DNA from 3 places in the Exiguobacterium sp. K1 genome. Region 1 is predicted to be linked to each of the others. Evidence: riboswitches for the same ligand, from Rfam matches in the RefSeq annotation. Region 1 holds a riboswitch; each other region holds the start of a gene.
What was found. A riboswitch is a leader RNA that binds a small molecule or an ion and turns the genes downstream of it on or off. The one in region 1 is predicted to bind lysine.

Region 1 (10,491 bases):
CCTCGATGCGACCAATAAGATGTTTAACGTTGATCTTCAGCCGGAACATGTCGAGTCCACTTGGTCTGGTCTGCGTCCGTTAATTCACGAGGACGGCAAAGATCCGAGTGAACTGTCACGAAAAGATGAAATCTTCGTTTCGAAATCCGGTCTGATGTCGATTGCCGGCGGAAAATTGACAGGCTACCGTAAGATGGCGGAACGAATCATTGATATGGTCGCGGATCAGTTCAAGGAAGAAGAAAACCGGATTTACCTGGCGTCCCGGACCCATGATATTCTGCTCGGCGGCGGTCATCCGGACGGCAGTAAAGGATTTGCCCGTTACTTGAAAGAACAGCAGCCGAAAGGTGAAGCGCTTGGACTCTCTCCAAAAGAAGCAACGTGGCTGATTCAACGTTACGGAACGGATGTTGAACGTGTCTTTGAATTGATCCGTTCGCGCGGCAGTGAAGCGGAACGTTATCAGCTTCCCCTTCACTGGTTCGGCGGACTGCTCTACGGACTCGAAGCGGAACTTGTCATGCAACCGGGTGATTTCCTGAACCGACGTGCCTCCGCTGTCTTCTTTGACTTCCCGAATGCTGAAAAATATGCCGACGGTGTTCTCGCTTTAATGCGAAGCGAACTCGGCTGGTCGGCGGAAGAAGAAGCGAAAGCCAATGCCAGCATCCAACGTGAGTTTGATGCGGTTCGGATCAAGACGTCTTTACCATCTTAATTTCCTCCTTGTCACAACAAAAAATGCGACCCCTCACGGGATCGCATTTTTTTATTTTTCGTCTGAAGCTGCAATTTCAGTAGCCGGCATGTTTCCTGGTTCCAGGTTCGAATTCTTTCGGGCAAAGGCGAAGTATAGAACAAGTCCGATCGCCAGCCAGATGAAGAAAGCAATCCATGTTTCGAGTTTCAAGTTGAACATTAAGAAGAGACACGAAGCGATTGCTGCGATCGGCACGTACGGCATTCCCGGACATTTGAATGCACGCGGAAGATCCGGTTGTGTTTTACGAAGGATCAAGACCGCAACAGAGATTAAGACGAATGCTGCAAGTGTCCCCATGTTAACGAGGTTTGCGATGACATCGAGTGGAACGAGTCCTGCGACTGTTGCACTGCCAAGACCAATCATCCATGTTGCTTTGAACGGTGTTTTGTATTTGGGATGTACTTCCGAGAATACTTTCGGGAACATGCCGTCACGTGAGATGGCGAACGCTAAACGTACCATTCCGTATGTCATGACGAGGATAACCGTTGTGATTCCGAGAATCGCACCTAAATCGATGAAACCGGCGACCCAGTTTTGTCCTGCCATCTGAATGGCGAGTGAGACCGGGTGATCGACGCCCGCAAATTTTTGGTACGGGACGATTCCTGTCATGATCGCTGCAACGATGACGTAAAGGACTGTACAGACAGCAAGGGAACCGATGATACCGCGTGGCAAGTTCTTTTGCGGCTCACGTACTTCTTCTGCTGCCGATGTAACAGCATCAAAACCGATGTAAGCAAAGAAGACGATGGCTGCTCCGGAGAAGACGCCGCCCCATCCGAACGGAGTAAATGGTGCCCAGTTCGTCGGTTCAACATAGCCGACACCAACGACGATGAATAAGACAACGACTGCTAGTTTAATGATAACCATGATGTTGTTGACGCGTTTTGTTTCTTTAATCCCCATCGATAACAGGGCTGTAATGGCAAGTAAAATCAGGAAGGCCGGTAAGTTGAAGAACGTTTTTGCGCCTTCTACCGCGCCGGGAGCTGCTGAGAGTGCTGTCGGGAGATGGATACCAAATCCGCCGAGTAACGACTGGAAGTAACCGGACCATCCTGCCGCAACGGCACTGGAGGCGAGTCCATATTCCAAAATCAAGTTCCAACCGATGATCCAGGCAAAGATTTCACCCATCGTGGCATACGTATACGTATAGACGGAACCACTGACCGGAATCGTCGAAGCGAATTCCGCATAAGCGAGTGCCGCTAACCCACAGGCAATGGCAGATAAAATGAATGAGACGATAAGACCAGGTCCTGCTGTCAATGCTCCTGTTCCGGTTAGGACGAAAATTCCCGTACCAATGATGGCGCCAATTCCTAAAAACGTTAAATCCATTGCGCCAAGATTTCGAGCAAGTCCGCTGTTGCGCTGACTCGCAGCAATCATAGCGGAAACATCTTTTTTCCGCGTCAAACTCATGATGATACTCCCCCTGTTGTGTGTTTAGTTCGAATTACAAAAAAGTTTTGCAATTACTTAATCCAAAATTTACGAAGTTTTCAGATAAATTGATATAGGTCATTAGACCCATTTGTAAATTGCGTTTCGCTTACATAATTATTTATCCATAAAAAAATCCCTTCGCAACCCAGGATGAACTGGTATTCAGAAGGAATCTTTGTCTGAAAAAAGGTCTTCGAAAATAGCGTTCAGCGACTAGCTAACCAACTTAAAAACACTTGGAAATCAAGCGTTGTCCGCGCTGCATAGGCACTTGACCACCGTTGGATTTGACGGGTGAATTCAGCGTCCGATACACCGATTGATTCGATGATGACGACGTCTGCATGATGGTTTAAGATATCCACATCAATTCCCGCATCCATATCGGCCCGTGCATGAATTTTCGCGGTGATTTGACCTTGAATCGAAAGAACGTTTTCGAGGTCATCCTGGCTTTTAATATGCTTCGCTTTTAACTTTTTCTTGTATGGGGAACGCTCCCGGACATAATATTCTTTGCCTAGCATCGTTACGTAACCGAGATATGGATCTTCGTGTGCCTGCATCGCTTTTTGCGAAGCCACGATACGTCGACCCTGGTGAACCGTCTCGACTTCCTGTAAAAAGACCGGTACAAACAGCGAGGCGACGGACGATTGGGCTTGTTTCATCTCAAGAATCAAGTCTTCATGTTCCCCCCCTGTTCCTTCAACCAAAATATAGTAACGTTCGAGACCAATCGAAGCTGTCCCGCTGTCGAGCTTACAGACGATATCCTTGATGGCGTAAAAACCATCCTCTCGTCGGTCCTCAGCATCAATGGAGGCGATGTACTCCGGCCAAACCGCTTCAATGGCTTCATAGGTGGAGGAATCAAGCCGCTTCATATCCGGTAAGTCAGCGAAACGGCGTTGTCCGTCGACGACCGTCGTCCGCTCTCCAAGCAATTCCGCTTTCTTTTTCTCCGCTTTTTTGATCAGTTTACGGATCGGTCCTTTCGTGTTATCGATTGTAAAGCAGACCTTGCTTGGATTTTTACCTTTCGCATATTGGCGTAAGTCATCTAAGTAATGTTGAACGTAGGCTGCAATGGCCGGCTCTGCGTCGTACCCCGCTTCTTCCGCAAACAACTGGACGGAGACCGCCATCCGGATCAAATCGTACAGATAGGAACCGAGGTACCCTTCATCAAAGTCATTGACGTCATAAATGATTTCTCCTTTGGCATTGCCGTGGACTCCAAAATTTTCGAAGTGGAGATCCCCTTGAATCCAGGTCGGTGTCTCAGGCGGCGTATCAAATCCGAGCGGAATCCGGGTCACGTCATAATAAAATAAATGGGAACTGCCGCGGAAAAAGAGAAACGGGCTGGCACTCATCTTTTGATACTTCGTTTGCCGTGCCGCTTCATCCAGTCCGCGGACTTCATGATCGTAGAAATCGAGTACTTTCGAGATTGTCAGTTGCCGAATTTCCTCATAGACTTGCGTGAACATGGAAAACCCTCCTTTGTCTAGAAAAAAAGACAACAAAACGAATCCGCTTTGCTGTCTTTTACCTTCATTCGAAGTGCTTTTTATATTCCCCGTATCCAGTCGAATCAAGCTCTTCTACCGGAATAAATCGGAGTGCTGCTGAATTGATGCAGTAGCGGAGACCTCCGAGTTCAGTCGGACCGTCATCAAAGATATGACCAAGATGACTGTCAGCATTCGCAGAACGAACTTCTGTCCGCGTCATGCCGTGTGTCGTATCGAGTTCGACTTCCATCTTATCCTCTGAGATCGGCTTCGCGAAGCTCGGCCATCCGCAGTTTGAATTAAACTTGTCTTTCGACGTAAAGAGCGGTGTCCCGTCGACGATATCAACGTAGAGACCCGGTCGCTCCTCATCCCAGTATTCATTGCGGAAAGCGGGCTCTGTCCCGTTCTCCTGCGTAACTTTATACTGGATCGGTGTCAGGCGTTGTTTCAACTCCTGCTCCTTGCCTTGATCTTTCCAGGCTTCTTTGACGAATTTGGCACGTCCCGATCCGACACTGTACATCTGATAACGGAACGGATTTTTTTTGTAATAATCCTGATGGTACTCCTCTGCCGGCCAAAACGGTTTGGCCGGACGGATGTCGACGGCTACCGGACGTGAAAAACGTCCAGAGGCATCAAGCGCCGCTTTCGAACGTTCTGCCGCCTGTTTTTGATCTTCATCGACATAAAAGATGGCCGGTTCGTAAGACTGACCGCGGTCGTTGAACTGTCCGCCGCCATCCGTCGGATCAATTTGCCGCCAAAAAATTTCAAGCAACTCATCATATGAGATGACCGACGGATCATACGTGACTTCGACCGCTTCTAAATGTCCTGTCGTTTCAGAACAGACCTCTTTATAAGTCGGGTTTTCTGTATGACCACCTGTATAACCGGAAATGACTTGTTCGACACCATCATATTTATGAAATGGCTTGACCATGCACCAGAAACAGCCACCTGCGAATATTGCTTTTGCCATCTAGCTTCCCCTCCTCTGTATGGGTCTATTTTAACGCGTTCCGTGCGGCTACCCTACTATCTTGCTCAGTCAATCTTCGGGATTCGCTTTTAAGCGGCGCATGACAAAATAAATCGCCGCAAATACTAAAATTAATCCACCGAACGAATACCACATGTTATTCATGCGGTACAGCATCTGATAGATTGCTAACGTCACAAGTAAAATCGCAATCGGGATGAATGCCCGTTTAAAGTGATACCAATAGTTCACTGAGGTCGCCTCCATTTTTCTTTTATCTTAATCGATTTCTCTCCGTTTGATACGTTTTCCAGATGATTTCTTTTTCAAAAGGCACAAAAAAAGCCGACCCCGTTGGAAACGGAATCGACTTTTCATTTACGGACGCGGATGCTCCGGGAATTCCATTTCTTCATAAGGAACGACCGATGTCCGGTTTTTAAATTTATGACCTAACCAAAAGGCAAGGAATAACGGGATGCCGACATAGGTTGCGGCAATTCCCACCCAGTCAATTTGATCCGCGAGGAACGCGGCGTAGTTTTGGCCGACGATGACGAGAAAACAAAGTCCGAACGCAAAGAGCGGTCCAAACGGGAAAGCAGGTGCCACGTACGGCAAATCACTGAGCGAATGACCTTGCGCAAGGAATCCTTTGCGGAAACGGTAGTGGCTGATCGCGATACCGAGCCATGCGATGAAACCGGTCATCCCTGATGCATTCAACAGCCACAGATATACTTGACCGCCGAACATCGATGTCAGGAAGCAAAGTGCTCCGATGGCACCGGTCGCAAGCAACGCATTGCGGGGAACACCATTTTTTGAGACTTGTGCGAACAATTTCGGTGCATCACCTTGGCGTGCCAACGTATACAGCATCCGTGTCGACGCATACATTCCGGAGTTTCCTGCCGATAAGACAGACGTCAGAATAACAGCGTTCATCAATGCTGCCGAGAACGCAAGACCGGCTTTTTCAAAGACAAGTGTAAACGGACTGACCGCTACATCGGTAATGTCATTCGAAACGAGGTTCGGGCTTGTGTACGGAATCAACATTCCGATGACGAAAATCGCAAACACATAAAACAGAAGAATCCGCCAAAAGACTTGTTTCACGGCTTTCGGAACGTTTTTCTTCGGATCTTCCGACTCACCGGCTGCGATTCCGACAAGTTCCGTTCCCTGGAAACTGAAACCGGCAACCAGGATGATACCGATGACGGCCGGGATGCCTCCGACGAACGGCGCATCACCTAACGCAAAGTTTTTAAAACCGACCGGTGCTTCTGATGTGAAGACACCGAAGATCATGGCGACACCGACAATCAGGAAGATGATGACAGTGACTACTTTGATCATTGCGAACCAATATTCCGCTTCCCCGAAACCTTTAACGGAGAAGTAATTTAAACCAATCATCAATAACAGGAAAATCGCACTGAAGTAAAATCCGGGAACATCCGGGAACCAGTAACTCATGACGATTTGCGCCGCTACGAGTTCTACGGCAATCGTGACCGCCCAGTTGTACCAGTAGTTCCAACCTAACGCAAAACCAAACGACGGGTCGACGAATTTTGCGCCGTAGGTCGAGAATGAACCGGCGACCGGCATGTACGCCGCCATCTCACCAAGACTCGTCATCAGGAAGTACACCATGAGTCCGACAATGGCATAGGATAACAACGCACCGCCCGGACCGGCCGCAGCAACGGATGCACCGGAGGCAATGAATAAACCGGTTCCGATCGCACCGCCAATCGCAATCATCGACATATGGCGGGCCTGCAGACCGCGTTTTAGTCCTTCTTCGGTTGAATCGAGTTTTCTTTGGGGTTGTAAAGTATTCATCTCATTCGCTTCTCTCTTTTTTAAATTTTTGAGAGGACACTTTTTGAAAAAAAACAAAAAGCGCCCTCATCTTCCAGAAGGAAGATGAGAACGCAACATAGTAAAAGGATGCGCCCCATTCTACCGTCGTGAAAGATAGCTCCCCACAAGTCATGCCTGACCTGTGACAGTATTAGACCTGTTCGATCTAATCCCAATCGATCATCTTCAAAGCGATGATTGATTTCGGCAATTCTTCCTTTTCAATCACCTCATCTGCCGCTTGACGACATCCGTGACTGTACTTATAAGAACTGCAACCTCCATCCCACTGGTTGAGTGAGAACTAATTAAGTTAGTTATAATTTCGTTATTACATCGTCATGTTACACAAAACGTCTTTAAATTGTCAATTCTTTTTTTGAAATGTCGGCTATTCATGGTAAAAATCCGTAATTTTTAGTACACTAAATTATAGAAGTTAACCGAGAGAAAGGATGTTGCTTGAATGCCACAAGAACGTGATCAACTGACCTATCGATTAGAGGAACAAATGCGGGTCATTCTCCGGACACTACGCCGCGAACTCAACCGACTGTTTGAAGGAACCGCGACGCGGAGTGAATTTTTCATTTTGCGTAGCCTGTCCGAAAATGGTCCCCAACGTCCGACTCTACTCGCAGAGCAGTTTGAGCTTGCGACAAGTCAGGTAACAGCTTTGACTGATCGTTTGTACAAAGCCGGATTCGTCACGCGGACGCGTTCGACGGATGACAGAAGATCGATTGTTTTAGCACTGACGGACGAAGGAGAAGCCGCTTTCCGCGAACTTGAAGTCGTCCGCCGGAAATATCTCCAAGAGCGTTTCGGCACCCTCACGGAAGAAGAGCTGAATGCGATGGTTCTCGTCTTCGATAAGATCCTCTTAACGATGGATGAAGAAGCGATTTCTTCCTAAAAATTACTTTCAAAAAAATATTTATTTTTTCTCCGACAAAGTTCACTTGACTGTGTACTTTGTCTTTTTTATTGACTTTAGCATCTTTCGCTAAACATTTTTCCATTTCTTGCCGTTAGTAAAATGGGTATACTGGAACTATCTTATTGGAAATGCGTTTACGAGGAGCTGGGAGGATTTGTTGTCCATCATGAATAATTTCATCATTAACTTTTGCTTACTGTTTACAACGATTACTCTTTTGTTTCTTCCTTTTCGAAATCACCCACGGATTACACCGAACACGAATCTGAACGTTCGACTCGTTTTAGGTGGTCTCGCCGGTCTGATTTCTGTCCTTCTAATGTTCAACAGCATTCAGATTGATGTCGCCCGGGTCGACTTACGGATTGTCCCTGTCGTCATCGCCATGATGTTCGGCGGGTTGCCGAGTGCCCTCGTCACCGGTGTAATGATCGTCGCGACACGTTTTATGCTGACTCCGGTCGAACAAATGGATGCTGCTGTCGTATCAACGATTGTCATCGGAGTGTTCATCCTGACGATTGCTGTCATCCGCCGCTATATCCGGATGACCTTCTGGAACTTCGAACTGATGATTGGCATCGGGATTCTCTATTCATTACCGGCCATCTATCTGTTGACGAACAGTTGGACGACTTTCATCGAAGTTTCGCTGGCTTACATATTCTTTAACTTGATTGCCGGTTTTGTGACCTATCATTTGTTGACGGAATTACGACGACATTTTGAAAATATCCAGTACCAGCAAAAGCTCGCCATGACGGATGCCTTAACAGGACTCGCCAACCGCCGCCGGCTGGATGATTCCCTGTCGCTCGTTGGTTCAGCGGAAGAAGGCTACTCTCTTATCTTGATTGACATTGATTTCTTTAAGCACGTCAACGATACATATGGTCATGACGCTGGTGACGATGTTTTACGGCAACTCGGGACGACGTTAGCCTCACTGGCACGACCGGATGATTTGGTCGGACGTTACGGCGGCGAGGAATTTTTAATCATTCTCCCGAACACCTCACTCGTCGATGCGAAGAGCGTTGCAGAACTGGCCCGGACGACGGTCGCCCGAAATCTTTTCCCAACGACAGCCGTCCCCGATCTGCAGATTACGATTTCCCTCGGTATTGCGCACTCGAGCAGCTCGCATACGTCTCTTGAAGCCTTACAGCAGGCAGATAAGGCGCTGTATCATTCAAAGGACAGCGGACGCAACCGGAGTACGACCTATACCAAACAACTGCAACTCGAACAGGCCTGATTCCCGCCCTTTCCCGTCATCCGGTGAAAGGGCGGTTTTTTGATATCACTTTAAGTCGATTGTTCCGGAAAACCGATGCTCTTGACTGTTCCGAAAACAATCATCCGGCTGAGTTGATCTGCCATGTAGGTCGCTGAATAAGGGCGACCGTTTCGTAACCAGGAAATCAGTAACCCAAGCTGTCCGCCGATCACGTAATTCAACAATAAATCACGATCAACCAGTTGGGTTTCCGTTACCGTGTGCGCCTCGAACACCCGCTGATAATTTTCCTTTAACATATCGAGAAAACGCGAGATGAACGTTTTGACCGGACCGTTCAGCAACATCGTCCGATAAAATTGTTCATGTTCTTCAATATGGATGAACAGTCGTTCGAAGTAACGGCTGACCCGATCGAGCGACGGAACAGCCGGTGCCCCGGTTCCCTGAATCCGGATTGCTTCCATCAGAAGCCGCATATGATCGTCTACGATCTGGTTCATCAAATCATATTTATCCGTAAAATGGGCGTAGAAGGTGGATCGATTGACCGCCGCCCCATCCGTCAACATCTTGACGGTAATCGTCGAAAAAGGATGACGGTCCAGCAAACGAAATAATTCTTTTGTAATACGGTCACGTGACCGCTTTGGTCGTGGATCTTGTCCTGAATTCATCTTCTACAACCACCTTTTTTGGATATTGTATCCGTTCTCATTGACTTTTCCAACACTTTGTCGGAAATTGTCGGTTGTATGTTGATTCCTTCTTCATATAATTAACTATATTAACTACTCCTCCCCCAGAGGAGTAGTTTTTATGTTACGACTGGGGAACTCAGAGTATACGGAAGAAAGGATGCATTTCATATCATGAACATGAAAAAAGTATTATTGATTAACATTTTGACACTGGTTGTTTTAATCGGTGGAGGCGCAATCGGCTACTACTATTACGATCAAGCGACAAGTTACGTGAAAACAGACAATGCCAAGATTGATGGAAAAATGATTACCATCGCAAGTCCCGGTGCCGGTAAACTGACGGACTGGACAGCCAAAACAGGTCAAACGCTCGACAGTGACGCGACACTCGGTCATGTCATGATGGCGCAAGCGGGGCAAAAACCGGTCAGTACAGCGGTCTCTATGCCAACAAAAGCAACAGTCGTTCAGTCGATGGCGACAGAAAACGGCGTTGTCGGAGCAGGAACACCGCTCGCTTACGGTTTTAACTTAAATGAGCTTTGGGTAACAGCGAACGTCGAAGAAACCGACATTGATGAAGTCAAAGTCGGACAGACTGTCGATGTTTACGTGGACAGCTATCCGGACACGACGTTATCCGGTGAAGTCGAACAAATCGGTATGACAACGGCTGGAACATTTTCGATGATGCCGTCTTCAAACGGAACTGCCAACTACACGAAAGTTGCGCAAGTCATTCCGGTCAAAGTCTCACTGTCACAAGAAAAATCACTCGACATTCGACCTGGTATGAATGTGACCGTCCGCATTCATAAGGATTAAGGAGGGACGTCTATGTCTACGACCTTCCTCTTCGGATACATCGCTTTTATGGTTGTCACGATCATCGGTGTCAACCTGATTGCACGGCGTTCACGTCCGGCCCGTCTGGCGGGTGCTGCTGATGCCCCTGCGCCTCTCGATGAGGTGCAACTCAACAATCCGGACA
Region 2 (10,491 bases), on a different contig from region 1:
GCTTATCGGATGAAAGGACCAGACCGTTTGACGGTCATCACCGATGCGATGCGGGCAAAAGGATTGTCGGATGGAGAATATGAACTCGGCGGACAAACCGTACACGTCAAGGACGGAGCTGCCCGTCTTGCGAGCGGGAACTTAGCCGGCAGTGTCCTGACGATGGATCAGGCGCTACGCAATATCATCCGCTTTACTGGCTGTTCACTCGAACAAGCCGTCCAGATGACGTCGATTAATCAGGCAGGGGAATTCGGCTTAACACATAAAGGACGACTCGAGCAGGGCAAGGATGCCGATTTTGTCGTATTGACAGCAGACTTGGAAGTGGAACAAACCGTTCACCGCGGGAAAGTGCACCGATTTACAAACGGAAAGGGGTAACAACTGATGAAATGGATGATTGTAGAAAAAGCAGAAGAATTGGCAAATGTTTCGTATCAACTGCTCAAACAGGAGATTGTAAGACACCCGGAAGGATTAACGATAGGACTTGCGACCGGCAGTTCTCCGCTCGGTGTGTATGAAGAATGGCGCAAAGATCGAGTGGATTGCCGGCATGTGACGACCGTTAATTTGGATGAATACGTCGGACTCAGTCCGGATCATCCACACAGTTACCATACCTTCATGCAAGAGCACTTGTTTGATGCGGTCGACTTTAAAGAATCGTATGTGCCGATCGGAAACACGGCGGACCCACGGGAAGAGAGTGACCGCTATGAAGCGCTTGTCCGGCAATTAGGGATTGATATTCAACTGCTCGGTATCGGTTCGAACGGTCATATCGCGTTTAACGAACCGGGTACTCCGTTTGATGCCAAAACCCACGTGACTAAGCTGACCGAGTCGACCCGACAGGCCAATCAGCGCTTTTTCGACCGGTTGGAGGATGTACCGACCGAAGCGATCACGATGGGAATCGGAACGATCATGGAAGCGAAGAAGATTTTATTGGTTGCTTCAAGCGAGCGGAAAGCGGAGGCGATCCGCGACACGATGGAAGGTCCGGCGACGACGGATTGTCCGGCAACGATTTTACAGCGGCATGCCGATGTCATGGTCGTTCTGGACGAAGAAGCGGCAAGCTTGTTATCGGACGAAGCGAAACGTACAGGGCGAGCTGCCTATACGAACTTCATGAAATGAATCGATGACTCGTCTCTGATGAGACCGGACTGCTTCAGACCGGTCTTCTCAACAGACGGGTTTTTTGTTTTGTATGCGTCAAGTCGTGCGAGTGTAAAAACAGTGAAATCACATGATCTTAATCGAATCGTAAATTGACATTTTAATAAAAGTCGGGATAATGGAGAATAGTGAACTTTACAGAAAATTTACATGAAAATGAGGGCGTACAGATGCAGACGAGATCAGCAAGAAAGAGGCAACCAAGTGCTGGCAAGATGTTCATCAAAGTGATTGCTGCCTTGTTATTACTTTTGACCGTCATCGGTTCCGGTTATGCGGGAGCGGTTTTCATTAAAACACAGGAAACGCTGGCAAGAACACAAATCAACATTCCGGGTTCAAAAGTCAGTTCGAAATATGATGATGTGCCGTCCGAATCTTTCTTGATTTTAGGAACGGATGAAACGAAAGCCAGTAAAGACCGGCATGAGCCGGCACGATCGGATGTCATGATTGTCGGTGTCCTGAATAAGAAGACCGAACAATTGGTACTGACAAGTATTCCACGGGACTCACTCGTCAATATCGATTATTCCAAATATGATGTGCCGTACGGGAAAACAGGTGTCGAGCAGGATAAAATCACTCATGCTCATTATTTCGGTTCAATGGACAAATCGAGTTCATACAACGGAATCAAACTGGCACGTGAGACAACCGAAAATCTGCTCGGTATTGATATCAACCATGTCGTAAAAGTTAACTTCCAAGGATTCGTTCAGTTGATTGATGCACTGGACGGAGTCGATATTGATGTCCGTTATGCCTTCAAGGAACAGGATTCGGCGCGTAAAGCAGGGACGATTACCGTTCCGAAGGGAATGCAGCATTTGAGCGGGGAACAGGCACTCGCTTACGTTCGAAACCGTCATGATGACCCACTCGGGGATATCGGCCGGGGACAAAAGCAGATGCAGGTCATCCAAGCTGTTGCAAAAGAAGCGGCAAGCTTCCGTTCGCTCGGGGCGTACCGTGACATCTTGGACGCTGTCGGCGACAACGTCGAGACGAACTTAGGTCCGAACGATTATCTCCGGTTAGCTGACTTTACGACAGCTTTACGGAATACGACAGAATACCAGCTCGCAGGTGAAGGATACATTGGAATCAGCGGGAAATGGGAGTACCATCTGGATCCGAATCAACTTGACCGGGTGAAAGCCAACCTGGCCAAGGCGATGCAAGGACAAGAAGTGTCACCGATGAAAGAAGAGACAGGGACACCGGGAGCCACGGACCCGACAACAACAGATGATTCGACGACAGTCGAGCAACCCGTTCAATAACGCTAACGGGTGATGTTAAAAAGCACACGTTTCAGATACTTTCTTGAAAAGTATCCTGAAACATGTGCTTTTTTTCGGAAAGGAAGATGAGTTCTCCTCTGTATTCAAATCAGAATCAGCGTTGCCGTTCCATTTCGACCGTGAACGTATACCGGTCGCCGCGATACGCGGAAATGACATACTCAAACGGTTGATCGGTGGCAAGGAAAGTCAGTTGTTCGACGGACAAAACAGGTGAACTGACCGACAGACCGAGGTGTTGTGCTTCTTCTTTTGTCGCGAGACGTGATTCGAAAGTCTGACTGGCGCGACCCAGGTTGAGTCCACTGGCTTCAGCAAAGGCATAAAGGGACGTAATGGCGACATCCTGGTTCAAACCCGGCAACAGCTGTTCTGGGATATAAACAGTTTCGAGCGCAAGCGGTTGTTCGTTTGCGATGCGTAACCGTTTTAATTCATAAATTTTGGCACCTTCACGAATCCCGAGTTTATTCGCAATCGTCATTTCAGCAGCAATCGTTTGATAAGACAACAGTTCACTCGCCGGTTCCAAACCAAGATGTTCCATCTCTTCGGAAAAACTGGTTAATCCGGACAGTTGCATGACGATTTTTTTGTTGGCGACGAATGTGCCGCGTCCTTTTTGACGAATGAGATAACCAGCGTTAACAAGATTCGAGATGGCTTGACGGACAGTCATCCGGCTGATTTGATGGGCTTCGGCAAACTCGCGTTCCGAGGGGATCAAATCGCCGGGTTGTAACAGACCCTCCTCGATTTGTTGCTTCAAGGCAGCTTCGATTTGGTAGTAGATTGGAAGTGGTGAATTTTTATTGATATGCTGAATCACGGCATTTCGTCCCTTCGCGGTCGATAGTCTTTCATCTAGTGTACTAGGAAATGGAGATGTCGACAAACGATTGTAAGTGATTTGTGTCATAATAGAAGCAAATTCAGTGCTGAAAAGGTGGAATGAAGATGCGTTCAGAGCAAATTTATCCGGACGTCCGGACCTTCGAATCAATCGTGACAGGTACGAAGGAAGAACAAGGCTACTGGATAAGATTAGAACAAAGTTACTTTTATCCGGAGAGCGGGGGGCAGCCTGCCGATCGGGGAACACTCAACGGGGTTTCCGTCCTCGATGTCCAGCTTCAAGAAGGGGATGTCTGGCACCTGCTCGACAGTCCGCTTCTTGAAAACGAAGTGCAAGGTGAGGTCGATGATGTCATTCGAACGGATCATGCGGCGCAACATACAGCACAACACGTTATTTCTGCCGTTCTTCAAGACGAATTTCAAATCAAGACAGTCAGTTTCCGAACCGGCACAGAAGAATCGACGCTTGATCTCGATCTCGATGACTGGGATGAGACGCTTCAAAGTCGTTTGGAGGAACGTTTACGGACGGTGATTCAAGCGAACCTCTTGATTACGGCAACGGAATATACAGAAGAAGAAGCATTGCAGTTACCGTTACGAAAAACACCACAAGTCACAGGAAAAATCCGGGTCGTTCAAATCGGTGAACTGGATTACAGTGCCTGTGGAGGAACGCATCTCGCCTCGACGTCGGAACTGGAACTGATTTTATTCACGGGACTTGAAAAGGTTCGCGGGAATATTCGTTTAGCGTACGTTGCAAAAGACCGAGCGTTTCGATTACTGACGACCGAACGGCGTGTCCTGACAGAAACTGCACGTGCAGTATCAGCTAAAAAAAATCAGGTCCATCTTGTTGTGGAAGACCTGAAACAGGAGCAAGTCCGTCTGAACCGTCAAATCGGACAGGCAGAAGATCTGCATGTCAAAACGGTCTTAAAACAGTTGCTCGCAACAGATGAACCGGTTCTCACCGTACGGCATAATCAAGAGGATGTCCGTTTTTCGGAAAAACTGTTGAAAGCCCTGGCTGAAACAGGACGGACAGGATTCGTCTGGAACGAAAACGCCAAAAAATTATTCATGTGCAGCGCTGGATCCATTCATCTCGGAAAATTTGCCAAAACCCATTTAAAGCAGTTTAATGGACGGGGCGGCGGAAGTGAAAACAATGCCCAAGCAGTATTCCAAACGTATGAAGAGGCACAAGCTTATGCAGAAGCATTAAAGGAGGAATTACATACATGACAGTGATTCAAGTAAAAACAACCGAACAAAAACAAGCGGTCCGAATGATCCGGGAACGGGTTTTCGTCGAGGAACAAGGCGTTCCGAGCCATTTGGAATATGATACGCATGATGAAACAGCGATTCACTTGCTTGTCCTCGATGAGATGAATCGTCCGGTTGCGACGGGGCGGACCCGTCCGTACGATGAGCAACGGATGAAGGTCGAACGCGTCGCGACCCTTGCGGCGACAAGAGGAAAAGGATACGGCGGCGAGCTGATGCAGGCGATGGAGCGGATTGCCCGCCGGGAAGGCCGGACGATTTTAACGCTCGGTGCCCAAGTACAGGCCATTCCGTTTTATCAAGGGCTTGGTTATGCGATTGTTTCCGATGAATTTGACGATGCGGGCATTCCGCACCGGACGATGGAGAAAAAAATTTAATGCTGATTTTTTTGAGAAATCCTGAAAAAAGGGTTTCTTTTTTTGAAAGTCTATGTATATATATAATTCATAGTGAATTTTTATACAGACAGATACAGTCGAATTCAAGGAGGAAATAAGAATGACAAAACAAAAATTGATTTTAGCGTATTCGGGTGGACTGGATACTTCAGTCGCCATCAAATGGTTAAGCAAGGACTATGACGTCGTCGCATTGTGCATGGATGTCGGCGAAGGAAAAGATTTGTCGGTCATCAAAGAAAAAGCGTTACTCGTCGGTGCGATCGAATCGATTGTTCTTGATGTCAAAGATGAATTCGCAAATGACTTTGTTTTGCCGGCCCTCCAATATGGTGCGCATTATGAAGGTGCGTATCCATTGATTTCCGCTTTATCTCGCCCGTTGATTGCTGAAAAACTGGTTGAAGTGGCACATGCCCACGGTGCCACAGCAGTCGCCCACGGATGTACCGGAAAAGGAAACGACCAAGTCCGGTTCGAAGTTTCGGTTGCTGCTCTTGATCCGTCGCTCGAAGTCATCGCACCGGTTCGCGAATGGAAATGGTCACGTGAAGAAGAAATCGCTTATGCAAAAGAAAACAACGTTCCGATTCCGATTAATCTCGACAGCCCGTATTCAATCGACATGAACTTATGGGGACGCAGTAACGAATGTGGTGTCCTTGAAAATCCATGGACAGAGCCGCCGCAAGATGCATACGCTTTGACGGTCGCACCGGAAGACGCACCGGATCAAGCGGAAGAAGTCATCATCGGTTTTGAAGCAGGTGTTCCGGTTTCAATCAACGGGACAGCGTATCCGCTGGCGAAGCTGATTACAGAACTGAATATCATTGCCGGTGCACACGGTGTCGGACGGATTGACCATGTCGAAAACCGTTTGGTCGGCATCAAGTCACGTGAAGTGTATGAGTGCCCGGGTGCGACAGTCTTACTCAAAGCCCACGCAGCACTTGAAACGATCACATTGACGAAAGACGTTGCCCACTTTAAACCGATTCTCAGCAAACAATATGCAGAAACGATTTACAACGGATTGTTCCATGCCCCGCTGACAAAAGGCCTCAAAGCGTTCTTGACGGCAACGCAACAGGACGTGACCGGTGAAGTCCGTGTCAAACTGTATAAAGGGAACGCAACCGTCACAGGACGTCAGTCAGCAGTTTCGCTCTACGATGAGAAACTCGCGACGTATACAAAAGAAGATGCCTTTGATCACGAAGCAGCGAAAGGATTCATCAAATTACACGGTCTTGCGATTTCGACACATGCCAGTGTCCATCGTCAGGAAGGCGTGAAAAAATGACGAAACTATGGGGCGGACGTTTTACGGAAAGTGCTTCCGCTCAAGCGGAGGCCTTCGGAGCATCGATTTCGTTTGATCAGAAATTAGCAGCCGTTGATTTACAGGGGAGTCTTGCGCACGCGCAGATGTTATATGAACAGGGAATTCTTGAAAAGACCGAGTGGGAACAAATCGAAGCCGGTCTTAAACAGTTGCAAACGACACTCGAGCAACACGTCTATACGACAGTGGATGAAGACATCCACATGAATCTCGAGCGGTTACTGACGGAACAGATTGGTCCCGTTGCCGGGAAGCTACACACGGCGCGCAGTCGAAATGACCAGGTCGCGACTGATCTCCACCTTTGGATGGAACAGCATGTTCTTGAACTTCTGACCAGTATCCGCAACCTGCAATCCGTCATTACGGAACAGGCGGAGCAACATGTCGAGACGGTCATGCCAGGTTATACTCACCTGCAACGGGCGCAACCGATCTCACTCGCGCATCATCTGCTCGCTTACTTTTGGATGTTTGAACGGGATGCCGATCGATTGACCGATAACCTGAAACGGATTCGGATGTCGCCGCTCGGTGCCGGGGCACTGGCGGGAACGACTTTCCCGATTGATCGGTTCAAGTCAGCTGAACTACTCGGTTTTGAACACGTCTATCCGAACAGTTTGGACGCGGTCTCAGACCGGGACTTCGTGATTGAATACCTTGGCATCGCGTCGACGGTCATGATGCATCTGTCACGCTTTTGCGAAGAAATCATCATCTGGGCGTCGCAAGAATTTTCGTTCATTGAGCTGTCCGATGCGTTTTCGACGGGATCAAGCATGATGCCGCAGAAAAAAAATCCAGATTTCGCGGAACTGATCCGCGGCAAAACAGGTCGTGTCTACGGAAATCTGATGGGTTTCCTGACGACGATGAAAGCATTACCACTCGCATACAATAAAGATATGCAGGAAGATAAGGAAGGTGTCTTTGACACCGCTGATACCGTGTTACAATCCGTTCAAATTTTTACAGGCATGATCGAATCGGCTACGTTTAAGACAGAAGCGCTCAAGAAGGCGACGATGCAAGACTTCTCGAATGCAACGGAACTGGCGGATTATCTGGTCACAAAAGGGATTCCGTTCCGGGAAGCACATGAAATCGTCGGCAAAGCCGTCTTACATTGTGTCCAAAGCGGCTGTTTCTTAAAAGATTTGACGCTGTCCACGTATCAGACGTTCCATCCGGTCATTGCAGAAGATGTCTATCCGTTGTTAGATCCGGTTCAGGCGGTCGCACGACGGGGAAGTTACGGCGGGACCGGTTTTACGGCCGTCCGGGATCAACTCGCATTAGCGAAGAAGCAACTTGAAAAATTATAAAATTCAAAAAAAGTTTGGCAAATCACTGGATTTAACAAAAAATGTTTGCTATAACTGTAACTAACAACCGACAGATAGAGGCGCGGATGACATCAGTAGCAACACTTATTCAAGGCAAGCATGCCAAGTGATGTGAAAGGGGAAATCCGCCGAAGTGAACAAGAAGATGCTTTTTCTTGATTGCTGGTACAACGGTTAAGATCCGTTGTACTGCCGAAACCCACGTTTCGGAGCGCTATCTTACGTAAAAGAACGTATGACGCTGTCATCGTTTGTCCGATCGTGATAACGACGGGCCGTAGGAACGCTCCTACCGGCCCGTCGTTTTTTTCTGTTTCGGGACAAAAGGAGATAGGATTGTGACAACTGTACTTAAATTTGGTGGTAGTTCGGTTGCGACTGTCGAACAGATTCAGTCAATTGCGAATTATTTGAAGAATCGGACGGAACAAGGGGAAAAATTAGTCGTCGTCGTGTCGGCAATGGGGAAAATGACCGATTCATTGATTGCCCAGGCGCAGGCGATAACGGACCGTCCGGAACGACGCGAACTGGACCGGCTGCTTGCAATCGGTGAAGAACAGACGATTTCATTACTCAGCATCGCCCTGAACTCACTCGGGATAAAAGCCTTGTCGCAGACAGGGGCCCAGGCAGGCATCAGCACGATGGGACTGCACACGAAAAGTAAAATCAAACAGATTGACGGCGAATTGCTCCGGAAAAAACTGGAGACATACGACGTCATCATCGTCGCCGGTTTCCAGGGCGTCAATGAGCTCGGGGATGTCACGACACTCGGTCGTGGCGGATCGGATACGACAGCCGTCGCATTGGCCGCGGTTCTTGATAAACGATGTGAAATTTACACGGACGTCGACGGTGTTTACACAGCTGATCCACGGATTCATGCAACGGCACAACCGATTCCACACATTTCATACGATGAGATGATGGAAATGAGTGCACTCGGTTCAAAAGTCATGGAGATGCGCAGTGTCGAACTCGGTAAAAAATACGGCGTCCACATCTTCGTCGGAAAAACATTAGAATCGGAAAGAGGGACTTGGATTATGGAGGCAACGGAAACGATGGAACAAAAAGCGGTCACGAGCGTCAGTGTAACGAAAAACGTGTTGACGGTGTCAATCAAGCATGTACCGCAGACGAACTCGGCGGTCGCGGATATCTTTGAACTGTTATCAGGACGTCACGTCAACATCGATATGATCAGTCAGACGACGTTTGACAGTGACATCTTCCTTTCCTTCTCTTGTCCGCTGGATGAAGAAGAGTTTTTGGAAGAAGCACTGCAGGATATCATCAATCGTTTCCCGACGGTCAAAGTCGACCGTCATAACCAGCATGCCAAGTTATCCGTCGTCGGAATCGGGATGCGGGACGCAACCGGGGTCGCTTCGAAATTGTTTGCGACGTTCCGGGCGGAAAACATCACGTTTTATCAAGTTACGACATCAGAAATCAGCATCTCATATACGATTGCCCAGGCCGATATCGAACGGACTGTCGCAGCAATCGCAAAAGCATTCGATCTGTAAGGAGGAAATCATATGTATCATGTCGCAGTCATTGGCGCAACCGGCGCCGTTGGTCAAAAAATGTTACAAGTCCTGGCGGAACACGATTTTCCGGTCCGTCAGATTTCAGCTTATGCTTCAGCCCGTTCAGCCGGGAAAATCGTTCAGTTCAAAGGACAGGACGTCACGATTCAAGCGTTATCGGAAAACATCACGAAAGACGGGATTGATGTCGCACTGTTCGCAGCTGGCGGTACCATCAGTGAACAGTATGCCCCGTTGCTTGCTGCAGCAGGAACACTCGTCGTTGATAATTCCAGTGCGTTCCGGATGCAGGCAGATATTCCGCTTGTCGTACCGGAAGTAAATTCGCAGGCAATCGGACCGAACGATCGTTTGATCGCCAATCCGAACTGTTCAACGATTCAATCGGTCGTCGCCTTGGCACCGCTTCAACCATTTGGTTTGAAGCGCGTCAACTATACGACGTATCAGGCCGTATCCGGTTCCGGTCAAAAGGGAATCGAGGATTTAGCCCGCGGCAGTCGCGGCGAAGAACCGGTCAACTATCCACACCCGATTCATGATAATATTTTGCCGCATATCGATGTGTTCTTACCGGACGGTTATACAAAGGAAGAACAGAAGATGATTGACGAAACTCGGAAAATCTTTCGTTTGCCGGAGTTGCCCGTCAGCGCGACGTGTGTCCGTGTCCCGGTCACGAATTCACATTCCGTTGCCATCAATGTCACGTTTGAGCAGGAAACAAGTGTTGAAGCGATTCGTGCTGCTCTGGCCGAAGCACCTGGCGTCGTTTTAGTCGATGATGTCAGTCATAATCAATATCCGATGCCGCTTGATGCAAGCGGAACAGACGAGGTGTACGTCGGCCGGATTCGTCAGGATCAGAGCCTGCCGAATACGTTCCACATCTGGTGCGTCGCTGATAACATCCGTAAAGGGGCCGCTTCGAACGCCGTCCAAGTCGCGCGTCAAGCGCTTGAAAGTTCAATCCATTCGTAAGAAACGAGGAGGAATCCGATATGTTTAAAGGAGCAGGAACAGCACTCGCTACACCGTTTACCTCAACCGGTGAACTGGATTTAGCGGTATTCGAGCAACTGATCGAGCAACAACTAGCAGCAAACATTCAAGCATTGGTCGTCGGCGGGACGACCGGGGAAGGGTCGACGTTGACGAATGCAGAGTTTGAGACGTTAC
Region 3 (10,491 bases), on a different contig from region 1:
GATTTGCCTGTCATCGGACTTCATTTTAAACCGGGCGAACAGTTCCTCGGTCTCGGCAGCCGTGTCGATGAAAATGGACGAAGTCATGGGACGTATGGCTCGACGAACGGGCTGCGGGAGATCGGACAACATGTCCGCGAAAAATTCGAAGCATTCTATCCGGCAGAGGATTGACAGCCGTTTTCGTATCCGTAATAATGGAAATGAATTAGCACTCTTGTTGATAGAGTGCTAAAAATGAACAGGGGGTATCGAAAATGGAAACGAAACAATTTAAAGCCGAATCGAAACGATTGCTCGAAATGATGATTCATTCCATCTACACGCATAAGGAAATCTTTTTACGTGAGTTGATTTCGAATGCCAGTGACGCCATGGATAAGATTTATTATAAAGCGTTGACGGACGAGACGATCACGTTCGACAAGGATGCCTATAAAATTACGGTTGAACCGAATAAAGAAACACGTCAGCTGATTTTGCGCGATACGGGAATCGGGATGACAAAAGACGAGCTCGAAGAAAACCTCGGAACGATTGCCAAAAGCGGATCGCTCGCTTTTAAAGCGGAAAATGAATCGAAAGACGGCCATGACATCATCGGGCAGTTCGGTGTCGGTTTTTATTCCGCCTTTATGGTCGCAGATACAGTGACGGTCGTGACGAAACCGTTCGGCAGTGACGTCGCCTACAAGTGGGAGTCGCACGGTGTCGACGGCTATACGATCGAAGAGGTCGAAAAAGAGACGGTCGGAACAGACATCACCCTTCACATCAAAGCAAACGAAGAGGACGAGAACTACGATGAATACTTAGAACCTTACCGTCTCCGGAGCATCATCAAGAAATACTCCGACTTCATCCGCTATCCGATCGAGATGGAGGAGACGGAACAGCGTCCGGTCGAAGGAGCAGATGAAACAGAGTCAGTGACAGTCATGAAGACGGTCAACAGTATGGTCCCGATCTGGCGCAAGAACAAACGGGAGCTGACGGATGAAGATTACCGCAACTTCTATCAGGAAAAACGATACGGATTTGACGCACCGATCAAACACATTCATATCAGTGCCGACGGAGCCGTCCGTTATCAGTCCATTTTGTTCATTCCGGAGCAACCGTCATTTGATTATTATTCGAAAGAGTTCGAGAAAGGACTCGAACTGTATGCGAACGGCGTCTTAATCATGGAAAAATGCAGCGATCTCTTACCGGATCACTTCAGTTTCGTCAAAGGAATGGTCGATTCGGAAGACTTATCGCTCAACATTTCGCGTGAAATGCTGCAACACGACCGTCAGTTGAAATTGATTGCGAAGAACATCCAAAGCAAAATCAAGACACAACTCGAAGCGTTGCTGCGTGATGACCGTGAAAAATACGAGACGTTTTATCAAGCGTTCGGTCGTCAGCTGAAGTTCGGCATCTACAACGACTACGGCATGCAAAAAGATACGGTGAAAGATCTTGTTCTGTTCCATTCAGCGAAGGAGAAAAAGCTGGTGACGCTCGCAGAATACGTCGTCGCGATGCCGGAAGAACAGAAGTATATCTATTACGCGTCAGGTGAAAGCACGGATCGGTTGGATAAACTGCCGCAATCCGAGCTTGTCAAAGACAAAGGATTTGATATCCTGTACTTCACGGAAGAAATCGATGAGTTTGCGATTCAAATGCTCCTCAACTATGACGGAAAAGAATTTAAGTCCGTCACGAGCAGTGATCTCGGAATCGAACAGACAGAGCAGCCGGAAACGACAGAAACACAAGCCGAAATGTTTAAAGCGATGCAGGAAGTACTCGCGGGACATGTTAAAGAAGTGAAAGCCTCAACCCGCTTAAAGTCACATCCGGTCTGCTTTGCGACGGATGGGGCAGTATCGATCGAGATGGAAAAAATCCTGAAGGCGATGCCGAATAATCAGGATGTCACAGCGGTCAAAATTCTGGAGTTGAATACGTCGCATGATGTCTTCCGGGCGATTGAGACAGCGTATGCGGAAGACCGTCCGAAATTTGAACGTTACACGAATCTGATGTATCAACAGGCGTTGTTGATGGAAGGGTTACCGATTGAAGATCCGGTTGCCTTTGCCAACGAAGTCTGCGCCTTGATGGTCTGATCGGTCATCATATTCACTTCATGACAACCAAAAGCCGGACCTGATGAATTCATCGGGTCCGGCTTTTTAGATAGAGTAATCGTATTGTACGCTTCGTTTATTCCGAACGAAGTTGTGACGGCACTTCGCCGCGACGTGACAGGACATGCAGCATGACAACGAAAATCACGAAGGTGATCAGCGCACCGATGAAGCCGAATACGGACGAACCGGTGACACCAAGAATGAGGTAACCGATAGCGGATACTGCCGCACCGATCAAAGCGTACGGCAACTGGGTCGTCACGTGATCAATATGGTGTGAACCGGCACCGGTCGAACTGAGAATCGTCGTATCGGAAATCGGTGAACAGTGATCGCCAAAGACAGATCCGGCGAGAACGGCAGCGAGTGTCGGCAACAACAGACTCGGATCGACTGCCATGATCAGATCGGCTCCAATCGGTAACATGATGCCGAACGTACCCCAACTCGTTCCGGTCGAGAATGCCATGATGCTGGCGATCAAGAACAATAAGAACGGCAGATAAGAAGCGGGAATCGATTTGCTGACGAAACTTGCAAGATAATCCCCGGTCTTCATGTCGCCGATGACCGCGATGATCGTCCAGGCGAACAACAGGATGACGACGGCAGGCCACATCGATTTCATACCCGCCCAGATGCTGATGCGGTAATCGCGTGCCGGAATCTTCCGGCCGATCATCATCAAGAATGCTACGACTAAACTAATGACGACACCGGAAACAAGCGAACGTGTCACGTCTGTCGCTTCAAAGGCACCGATTAATGTAAAGGATCGGCCGTCCGCTGCAAGGGCTTGTGCACCTGTCCAAAGGAGTGCTGTGACAGTTGCGATGACTAGGACGACAATCGGAACAACCAGATCGCGGACTTTTCCGCCGTCGTGTTCCTTGACTTCCTCCGCCATTCCCATCGGTGTGCCTTTGTTGGCATCAAACAATTCGCCTTGTAGAGCCCGCAATTCGTGTGTCCGCATCGGTCCGACGGCAATTCCCGTATAGGCGATATAGAGCGTCAGTAACAAAGCGAAGATGGCATAAAAGTTTAACGGCACAATCATCATGAAGGCACTGAATGCCGAGTAATCCGTAATCGAATGTGTCGTTAAGATACCGGCAATAATTGAGATGATGAAGGCACCCCAACTCGACAACGGACTGATGACACAGACCGGTGCAGCGGTCGAGTCGATGATATACGCCAGTTTCGCACGTGAGACGCCACGACGGTCCGTTAACGGACGACTGACGTTTCCGACAGCGAGACTGTTGAAGTAATCATCGATGAAGATGAGAATACCTAATCCAAAGGCAGCGAGTCTTGCACCACGCGCGGTTTTGACGTGTGTCGTCGCCCATTCTCCGAAAGCATGAGCACCTCCGGACGTTTGAATCAGCGTCGACAAGACACCGAGTAACAGTAAGAAAACAAGTAATAAGACATTCCATTCATTTAACGCACCGTCTGCCCAAAACAGGCTGAAGATATTTTTTCCGAGATAAACCGCGGTATCAATCGGGTTAAAGCGATGAAGCAATAAGGCACCGATCAAAATCCCGACACCAAGTGAGATGACGACTTTGCGTGTGACGATCGCTAAAACGATCGCGACAAGCGCCGGTACGAGTGCGACGATAGAATCTGAATAATTGACCATAGTTGTGGTTTCTCCTCCTTTTTTAGAAGATGAGACCCGTTGCACAGAAAAAAGCAAGGGCACCGGCAACAAAGCCGACACCCTTGCTGGATGCGTCTTTCTTAGCCGAATTGGAGTGCTCCATACAGTACGCGTATGGCAATCGAACGGGTCTTTCCCGGTTCGACCAGCATCGTCATGTCTGACACGTGACGATACTTCGGCGGTCTCACCTTTCTTTGATCGTCTTTGTTGTCATCCTCAGACCAAATACTCATTAACACCGCGCCTCTACCTCATCGATAGAATAGTCATATTCTTTTCATAACAAAATTTTATCGCATTCCCGAAAAAAAATTAAGGATGTTTGTTAAGTATTGAAGTAAGAATTCAATTGCTTCATCAGATAATCTTTATTTTCTTCAAACTGTCGCTTTCGATGTCCGTTTGCACCGGAAGGATGGGGAAAACCGAACAACACGGTATGTTTTTTGATTCGTCCCTGATGAAGCAATGTCCGGACCGTCGATTCGACGACGCGTCCGAATGGTACGAGAATGACAGGGTGGGGTAACTGATTTAATTCCGCCGCAAAATGCTCATAGGCATAATGTTGCAGGAGCGGTGTCCGGTCAATCTTCGGTTGATGTCCCGTATAATTTTTATCACGGTAAAAAACGGGATGTCTCAGAATCGAAGTCGTGTGTAACAGTTCCTGATTCGTATGAAATAACGTTGCTGTTGAAGGAATCTTCAACAGTCGGTTTAATTCCAGTTCATCGAGCATTGCCGTCAAATTACGGCGCATCGGACCGGCGAAACTGGCACTGTATTTGACGAGCTTTGCCGTTTCTTCAATTGTCGCGCCATGATGAAAAGCATCAGCCGCTTCTTCATAAGCGATTCGCATCTGTTCGAAACCGGGAGTAATCCCGATGAAAACGACTTTTGCGGAAGCGTTGATATATTCACCGATCGGGGAGTAATAAACGGATAAATCCTGTTCCTGCTGTAATAAAAAACTGTCCACACATAAATCTTGGCGGGTCAGTGGTCGATCAATCGGCAAAGCTCGAATGGCCTGTTCAAAAATGGATAATGAATTTAGCATGATAAGTCCTCTCTCTTTCTGTATTGGACTTATGATAACAAATAATGGTATTACATACAATTTAAACCCATATCAATATAGTAAGGGGTTACGCGGGCAAGAGATGAAAAACAGCTTTGTCTCCAAAAAGAAATAGGAGACAAAGCTGTTTTAGAATGAAGTATTAAGAAGTCCGTTCTTTGACAGAAGCGACTTCAGAGATGATGATTTGACTGCCGAGCATTGGTGATTCTTCCTGTTTCCCGTCCGTTGGTTCCGGACGTTTATGGGAAGCTTTGAAGTCATCACTGTTGCGCCAGGCTTCAAAATGCTTCATGTCTTCCCAGTACATGTTGACGTTCATTTCATCATGTTCTTCGAGTCCTTGCGTCAAGAGTACTTCAACACGAACAAATCCTTCCATCGTATCGAGACCGCTTGGACGGGTGAAGCGTGGTGCCATTGCGGCGGCCATTCCTTTTTTGACTTTAATCCGATTCGTAACGACGATCATTGGATTATCCCCCTTATAGAATGAAATGTGTACATTCATAGTATAGTACGATGAAACCAACAATGCTTGAAAGAAGGAATCGAACATGAATGAAAAAGAGTACGAAGAACGGTTGCGTATCGAGACGATTGATGTGCAGCATCTTTACAATGCGTTCAGCCATTATAACCGGTACGAACCGACGCCTTATGCAGCGCTGGAAGAGTTGTGTGCCGTCTATCCTTTCGATGACACGGACACAGTCATTGATTTCGGCTGTGGAAAAGGACGGCTGAACTTTTATCTGCATGACCGGTTTGATTGCTCCGTCATCGGTGTCGAGATGAACGGACAGTTTTATGAAGACGCTTTGAGGAATCAAGCGGCTTATATGAAAAAAATGAAGCGACGTCAAGGCAGCATTCGTTTTGAACATACGTATGCGGAAAACTATCCGATTCCGGATGACGTGACGAAATGTTACTTCTTTAATCCGTTTTCCGTTCAAATCTTCATGAAGGTCGTTGATCAGATCTTGGCATCCGTTGAAAGGCGTCCCCGCCCGCTGGATTTGATTTTGTATTATCCGGCGGACGAATACCGGTATTATCTCGAACATCAGACGATTTTCGAACAGGTGGAAGAAGTCCGTCTGAAAGAACTTTTTGAAAAAAATCACGACGAACGATTCGTGATTTATCGGGTGGATTTGTCCCAAGAAGTACCAAAACGGGTATAAGGTACTAACAGCAACCACCCCATAAAGTGAGGCGATTCGGATGATTCATTTACAACACGTGACGAAAGAATTTGCGCCGAAACGAGGTTTATTTGATGTCAGCTTTACGGTTGAACCGGGCATGGTGTTCGGTTTTATCGGACCAAACGGTGCCGGGAAATCAACGGCGATCCGACAATTGATGGGATTGATTCAAGCAGACTCCGGTCATGCGACGATCGGTGGATACGACTGTTGGAAGCAATCTCAGGAAGTAAAACGAATCGTCGGTTATTTACCGGGGGAGATTAATCTGCCCGGTGATTTTACGGGTGAACAGATTCTGCATTTAATGCAACAACTCCATCAAAGTAAACCGGAACGTCAGTCAGAGTTACTCGAGCAGTTTCCTTTTGAAACGAAAACCAAGATTCGGAAGATGTCGAAAGGGATGAAGCAAAAGTTGGCATTGGTCGGCTGTTTCATGAAGGATGCTCCCGTTTATCTGCTCGATGAACCGACGAGCGGACTTGATCCGTTGATGCAGGAACGCTTTTTAAGTCTGGTCGACAAGGAACGACAACGCGGAAAAGCGATTTTAATGAGTTCACACCATTTTCCGGAGATGGAAAAATCGTGTGACCGGGCAGCGCTGATTAAAGAAGGGCGGATCATCATCGAAGCAGACATTCATGAGTTGGTCCGGTCGAGCCGAAAACAGTACACGATTGAATTTGGGATCGAGGCACATGCTGAACAGTTTGCGCTTCAGATCGGAAGTCAACGGTTTCAGAATCATGTTTCCTTTTTTACGGGCAACGAACGGACATTAAATCAAATCATTCGTCTGTTAACCGAATACGATGTCCAGGCGATTCAAACTTCAGCAGATGATTTAGAACACGTCTTCTTACATTATTATAGTGAGGAGGAACCATCATGATGACGATCGTTTGGTCTTTACTCAAGCATAACGGGAAACCGATCACAGCCTATGCGGTCGGGACAAGCCTGTATCTCTTGATGCTTGCTGCACTTTACCCGTCAATGATGAAGACTGGGTTACTCGAAGCGAAACTACAGGCACTGCCGCCGGAAGTCTTGAAAGCTTTCCAGTACGATAAGATCACCGGTTTTGATAATGTGCTTGATTTACTGGGCGGCAATTATTACGGGCTGATTTTTCAAATCATCGCGTCTTTATTTTTATTGTCACTTGCTGCGCGTTTGCTGGCACGGCCGATTGATAACGGTGAACTGATTTTATATCTGGCAGCGCCGATTACGCGTCATCAATATACGGCATCAGCGATGATTGTCATGTTTCTTGCCAGTACATGTCTTGTAGTATGTAATACGTTCGTTTTACTGATGGCCGACTGGTTTGTTTCCGGAGTTTCGATTGACGGGATGACGCTCGTCCGCTTTCAAGTAAACGCGCTATTCTTGCTGTATGCCATCGGTGGATTTACCTTATGCATTGCGACCCTGTTTGATGATGAACGACGCGCCTTTTCGATTGCCGGCGGTGTGCTTGTGCTGTCGATCGTCCTGACGATCGGATCCGGTCTCAGTGAAAAAACGGAATGGATGCGTTACGGATCGATTTTCAGTTTGTTCAACACACAACAACTATTGGAAGGGACCCACCACTTCTTTTTGCATCTCCTGCTGTTGGCGACTATCAGTTTCTTATTCCATCTCGGTGCCTTTGTCAGTTTCCGGAAGCGCAGTTTGTCGATTTGACACAACCGGACCGGAAAACAAGCCAAAGTGAACGTGAAAATTTACAGAAAGTGAACATTTAGGATTTGAACGTTGCGTAAGCGGCTGATTTTTACTAAGATAAAGGAATGTTATAGTTCTGGAAAAAGAAATGAGGTCTCACTAATGAATAAACCATCCATTTATGGATTAACACTTGAGCAGATGACTGAATGGTTATCGCATCAAGGTCACAAACCGTTCCGAGCAAAACAAGTCTGGGATTGGTTGTATCGTAAACGTGTCACTACTTTCGCAGAAATGACGAATGTCAACAAGGATTGCCTTGAGTTGTTAGATCAGAGTTTTGCGATTAATTCAATGACGCAAGCCGTTAAACAAGAATCAGCAGACGGAACGATCAAGTTCCTCTTCAAATTATATGACGGCAGCCTGATCGAAACGGTTCTGATGCGTCATAAGTACGGTCTGTCTGTCTGTGTCACGACGCAAGTCGGCTGTAACATCGGCTGTAGCTTCTGCGCAAGTGGCTTGATTAAGAAGAGCCGTGATCTCTCGGCCGGAGAAATCGTCGAGCAAATCATGAACGTTCAGCATCACCTCGATGCTGTCGGTAAAGAAGAGCGTGTCAGCCACGTCGTCGTCATGGGTATCGGTGAGCCGTTTGATAACTTTGACAACATGGTCGATTTCCTGAACGTCATCAAGGATCACAACGGTCTTGCAATCGGTGCGCGTCACATCACGGTATCGACAAGTGGACTCGCAGATAAAATCTACAAATTCGCAGATTTAAAACTTCAAGTTAACCTGGCGATTTCGTTACACGCGCCAAACAACGAACTCCGGACACAAATCATGAAAATCAACCGTGCCATTCCGCTCGAGAAATTGATGCCTGCCATCGATTACTACGTTAAGACGACGAACCGGAAAATCACGATCGAGTACATCCTTTTACGTGGTGTCAACGACCAGAAAGCCCAAGCGATCGAGCTTGCGAAATTGTTCGAAGACAAACGTCATTTGACGTATGTCAACTTAATTCCGTATAACCCGGTCGACGAGCACGGTCAATACCAACGCAGTACGTCAGAAGATATTTCAACGTTCTACGATACGTTGAAAAAGAACGGTCTCAACTGTGGTGTCCGTCTTGAGCACGGTACGGATATCGATGCTGCATGTGGTCAGCTCCGCAGTAAACAAATCAAAAAAGATACAGTCGCAGCAAAATAAGCAAGTGGAGCTTCCTGTCACTCTGACGGGAAGCTCTTTTGACGTCCTGCTGAAAGTAGCGCATAATGAGAGGTCACGTCTGATCCATTCATCGAACCAACACATAAACTATAAAAACAAATGAGGTATTCTTATGTCCAAAAAACCATTTACTGATTTTCAACTCAGTACACCGATTCTAGAAGCAATCGAACAGCTCGGTTATCATACACCGACCGATGTCCAGCAAGCCGTCATCCCGGTCGCCTTGTCGGAAAAAGACATCATCGTCAAATCACGGACCGGCAGCGGGAAGACGGCATCGTTCGGAATTCCCCTTTGCGAACTCGTCGAGTGGGAAGAAAACAAGCCGCAGGCCTTGATTTTGACGCCGACGCGCGAGCTGGCCCTGCAAGTCACGGAAGATGTCATGAACATCGGCCGTTATAAACGGATTAAAGCAACGGCCGTCTTCGGGAAACAACCGTTCCGCGGACAGGTCGCAGAACTGAAACAGAAGACACACATCGTCGTCGGAACGCCGGGACGAGTGCTTGATCACTTGGAGCGGGGCACGTTATCGCTTGAAAAAGTGAAGTACCTTGTCCTTGACGAGGCGGACGAAATGCTGAACATGGGCTTCCTCGATCAAGTCGATACGATTTTAAAACAATTACCGAAACAACGGACGACGATGCTGTTCTCAGCGACGTTCCCGCAAGACATCCATCAGTTGAGTGACCGTTACATGCAGTCACCGAAACAAGTCGAAATCACGACGAAGGCAACGGAAATCGCAGAAATCGAACACAGCTATATCAAGGTCACGGATAAAACGAAGTTTGCCGTTCTCAAAGACGTTACCGTCGTTGAAAACCCGGACCGGTGCATGATTTTCTGCCGGACAAAAGAACATGTTGATTTCGTCGCCCAAGGACTGGCATCGATGGATTATCCGGTCGAAAAAATTCACGGTGGAATGGAACAGGACGAGCGTCTCGCCGTCATGAAGGCCTTCCGGGCCGGTGAGTTCCGTTACCTCGTCGCAACAGACGTCGCAGCCCGCGGGATTGATATTGAAAACATCACACACGTCATCCAGTACGATATGCCGGTTGAAAAAGAAAGTTACGTCCACCGGACAGGCCGGACGGGACGTGCCGGAGCACTCGGAAAAGCCATCAGCTTAGTGACGGAGTCGGATATGCGTCGTCTCCGTGAAGTCGAACAGTACCGCGGTGAGGCCATTGAAAGACGCCAAGCACCGACTGAGCGGGAATTGATCCGGACAGCGGATGCGTTTGAAGAGAAAATCACGACAGCTGATGTCCGGGCTTCCAAAACGGAGCAGCTCAACGCCGATATCATGAAACTGTACTTTAACGGCGGCAAGAAAAAGAAACTGCGTGCCGTTGATTTCGTCGGAACGATTGCGAAAATCGAAGGGATGACTGCGCAGGATAT

Region 2: linked by a shared signal. The riboswitch ahead of N7U64_RS11270 (aspartate kinase) and the one ahead of N7U64_RS12500 (amino acid permease) in region 1 are both predicted to bind lysine.
Region 3: linked by a shared signal. The riboswitch ahead of N7U64_RS10130 (Na+/H+ antiporter NhaC family protein) and the one ahead of N7U64_RS12500 (amino acid permease) in region 1 are both predicted to bind lysine.

What each region holds. Positions count from the first base shown of each region.
Region 1 is NZ_JAOTIT010000006.1:56,286-66,776, reverse strand. It holds gene N7U64_RS12525 (glycerol-3-phosphate dehydrogenase/oxidase) at 1-721, shown strand, start outside; gene N7U64_RS12520 (amino acid permease) at 773-2,206, opposite strand; gene N7U64_RS12515 (DUF2252 domain-containing protein) at 2,437-3,726, opposite strand; gene msrA (peptide-methionine (S)-S-oxide reductase MsrA) at 3,791-4,738, opposite strand; gene N7U64_RS12505 (hypothetical protein) at 4,808-4,990, opposite strand; gene N7U64_RS12500 (amino acid permease) at 5,117-6,595, opposite strand; lysine riboswitch at 6,724-6,908, opposite strand; gene N7U64_RS12495 (MarR family winged helix-turn-helix transcriptional regulator) at 7,083-7,532, shown strand; gene N7U64_RS12490 (diguanylate cyclase domain-containing protein) at 7,723-8,814, shown strand; gene N7U64_RS12485 (TetR/AcrR family transcriptional regulator) at 8,865-9,473, opposite strand; gene N7U64_RS12480 (HlyD family secretion protein) at 9,669-10,325, shown strand; gene N7U64_RS12475 (DHA2 family efflux MFS transporter permease subunit) at 10,338-10,491, shown strand, end outside.
Region 2 is NZ_JAOTIT010000005.1:37,240-47,730, forward strand. It holds gene nagA (N-acetylglucosamine-6-phosphate deacetylase) at 1-384, shown strand, start outside; gene nagB (glucosamine-6-phosphate deaminase) at 391-1,149, shown strand; gene N7U64_RS11240 (LCP family protein) at 1,362-2,477, shown strand; gene phnF (phosphonate metabolism transcriptional regulator PhnF) at 2,593-3,327, opposite strand; gene N7U64_RS11250 (alanyl-tRNA editing protein) at 3,456-4,607, shown strand; gene N7U64_RS11255 (GNAT family N-acetyltransferase) at 4,604-5,032, shown strand; gene N7U64_RS11260 (argininosuccinate synthase) at 5,154-6,359, shown strand; gene argH (argininosuccinate lyase) at 6,356-7,729, shown strand; lysine riboswitch at 7,797-7,975, shown strand; gene N7U64_RS11270 (aspartate kinase) at 8,089-9,288, shown strand; gene N7U64_RS11275 (aspartate-semialdehyde dehydrogenase) at 9,301-10,293, shown strand; gene dapA (4-hydroxy-tetrahydrodipicolinate synthase) at 10,314-10,491, shown strand, end outside.
Region 3 is NZ_JAOTIT010000004.1:77,804-88,294, forward strand. It holds gene N7U64_RS10120 (hypothetical protein) at 1-174, shown strand, start outside; gene htpG (molecular chaperone HtpG) at 258-2,123, shown strand; gene N7U64_RS10130 (Na+/H+ antiporter NhaC family protein) at 2,221-3,804, opposite strand; lysine riboswitch at 3,910-4,085, opposite strand; gene N7U64_RS10135 (uracil-DNA glycosylase family protein) at 4,154-4,894, opposite strand; gene N7U64_RS10140 (heme oxygenase) at 5,058-5,387, opposite strand; gene N7U64_RS10145 (methyltransferase) at 5,473-6,105, shown strand; gene N7U64_RS10150 (ABC transporter ATP-binding protein) at 6,146-7,027, shown strand; gene N7U64_RS10155 (ABC transporter permease subunit) at 7,024-7,830, shown strand; gene rlmN (23S rRNA (adenine(2503)-C(2))-methyltransferase RlmN) at 7,975-9,048, shown strand; gene N7U64_RS10165 (DEAD/DEAH box helicase) at 9,182-10,491, shown strand, end outside.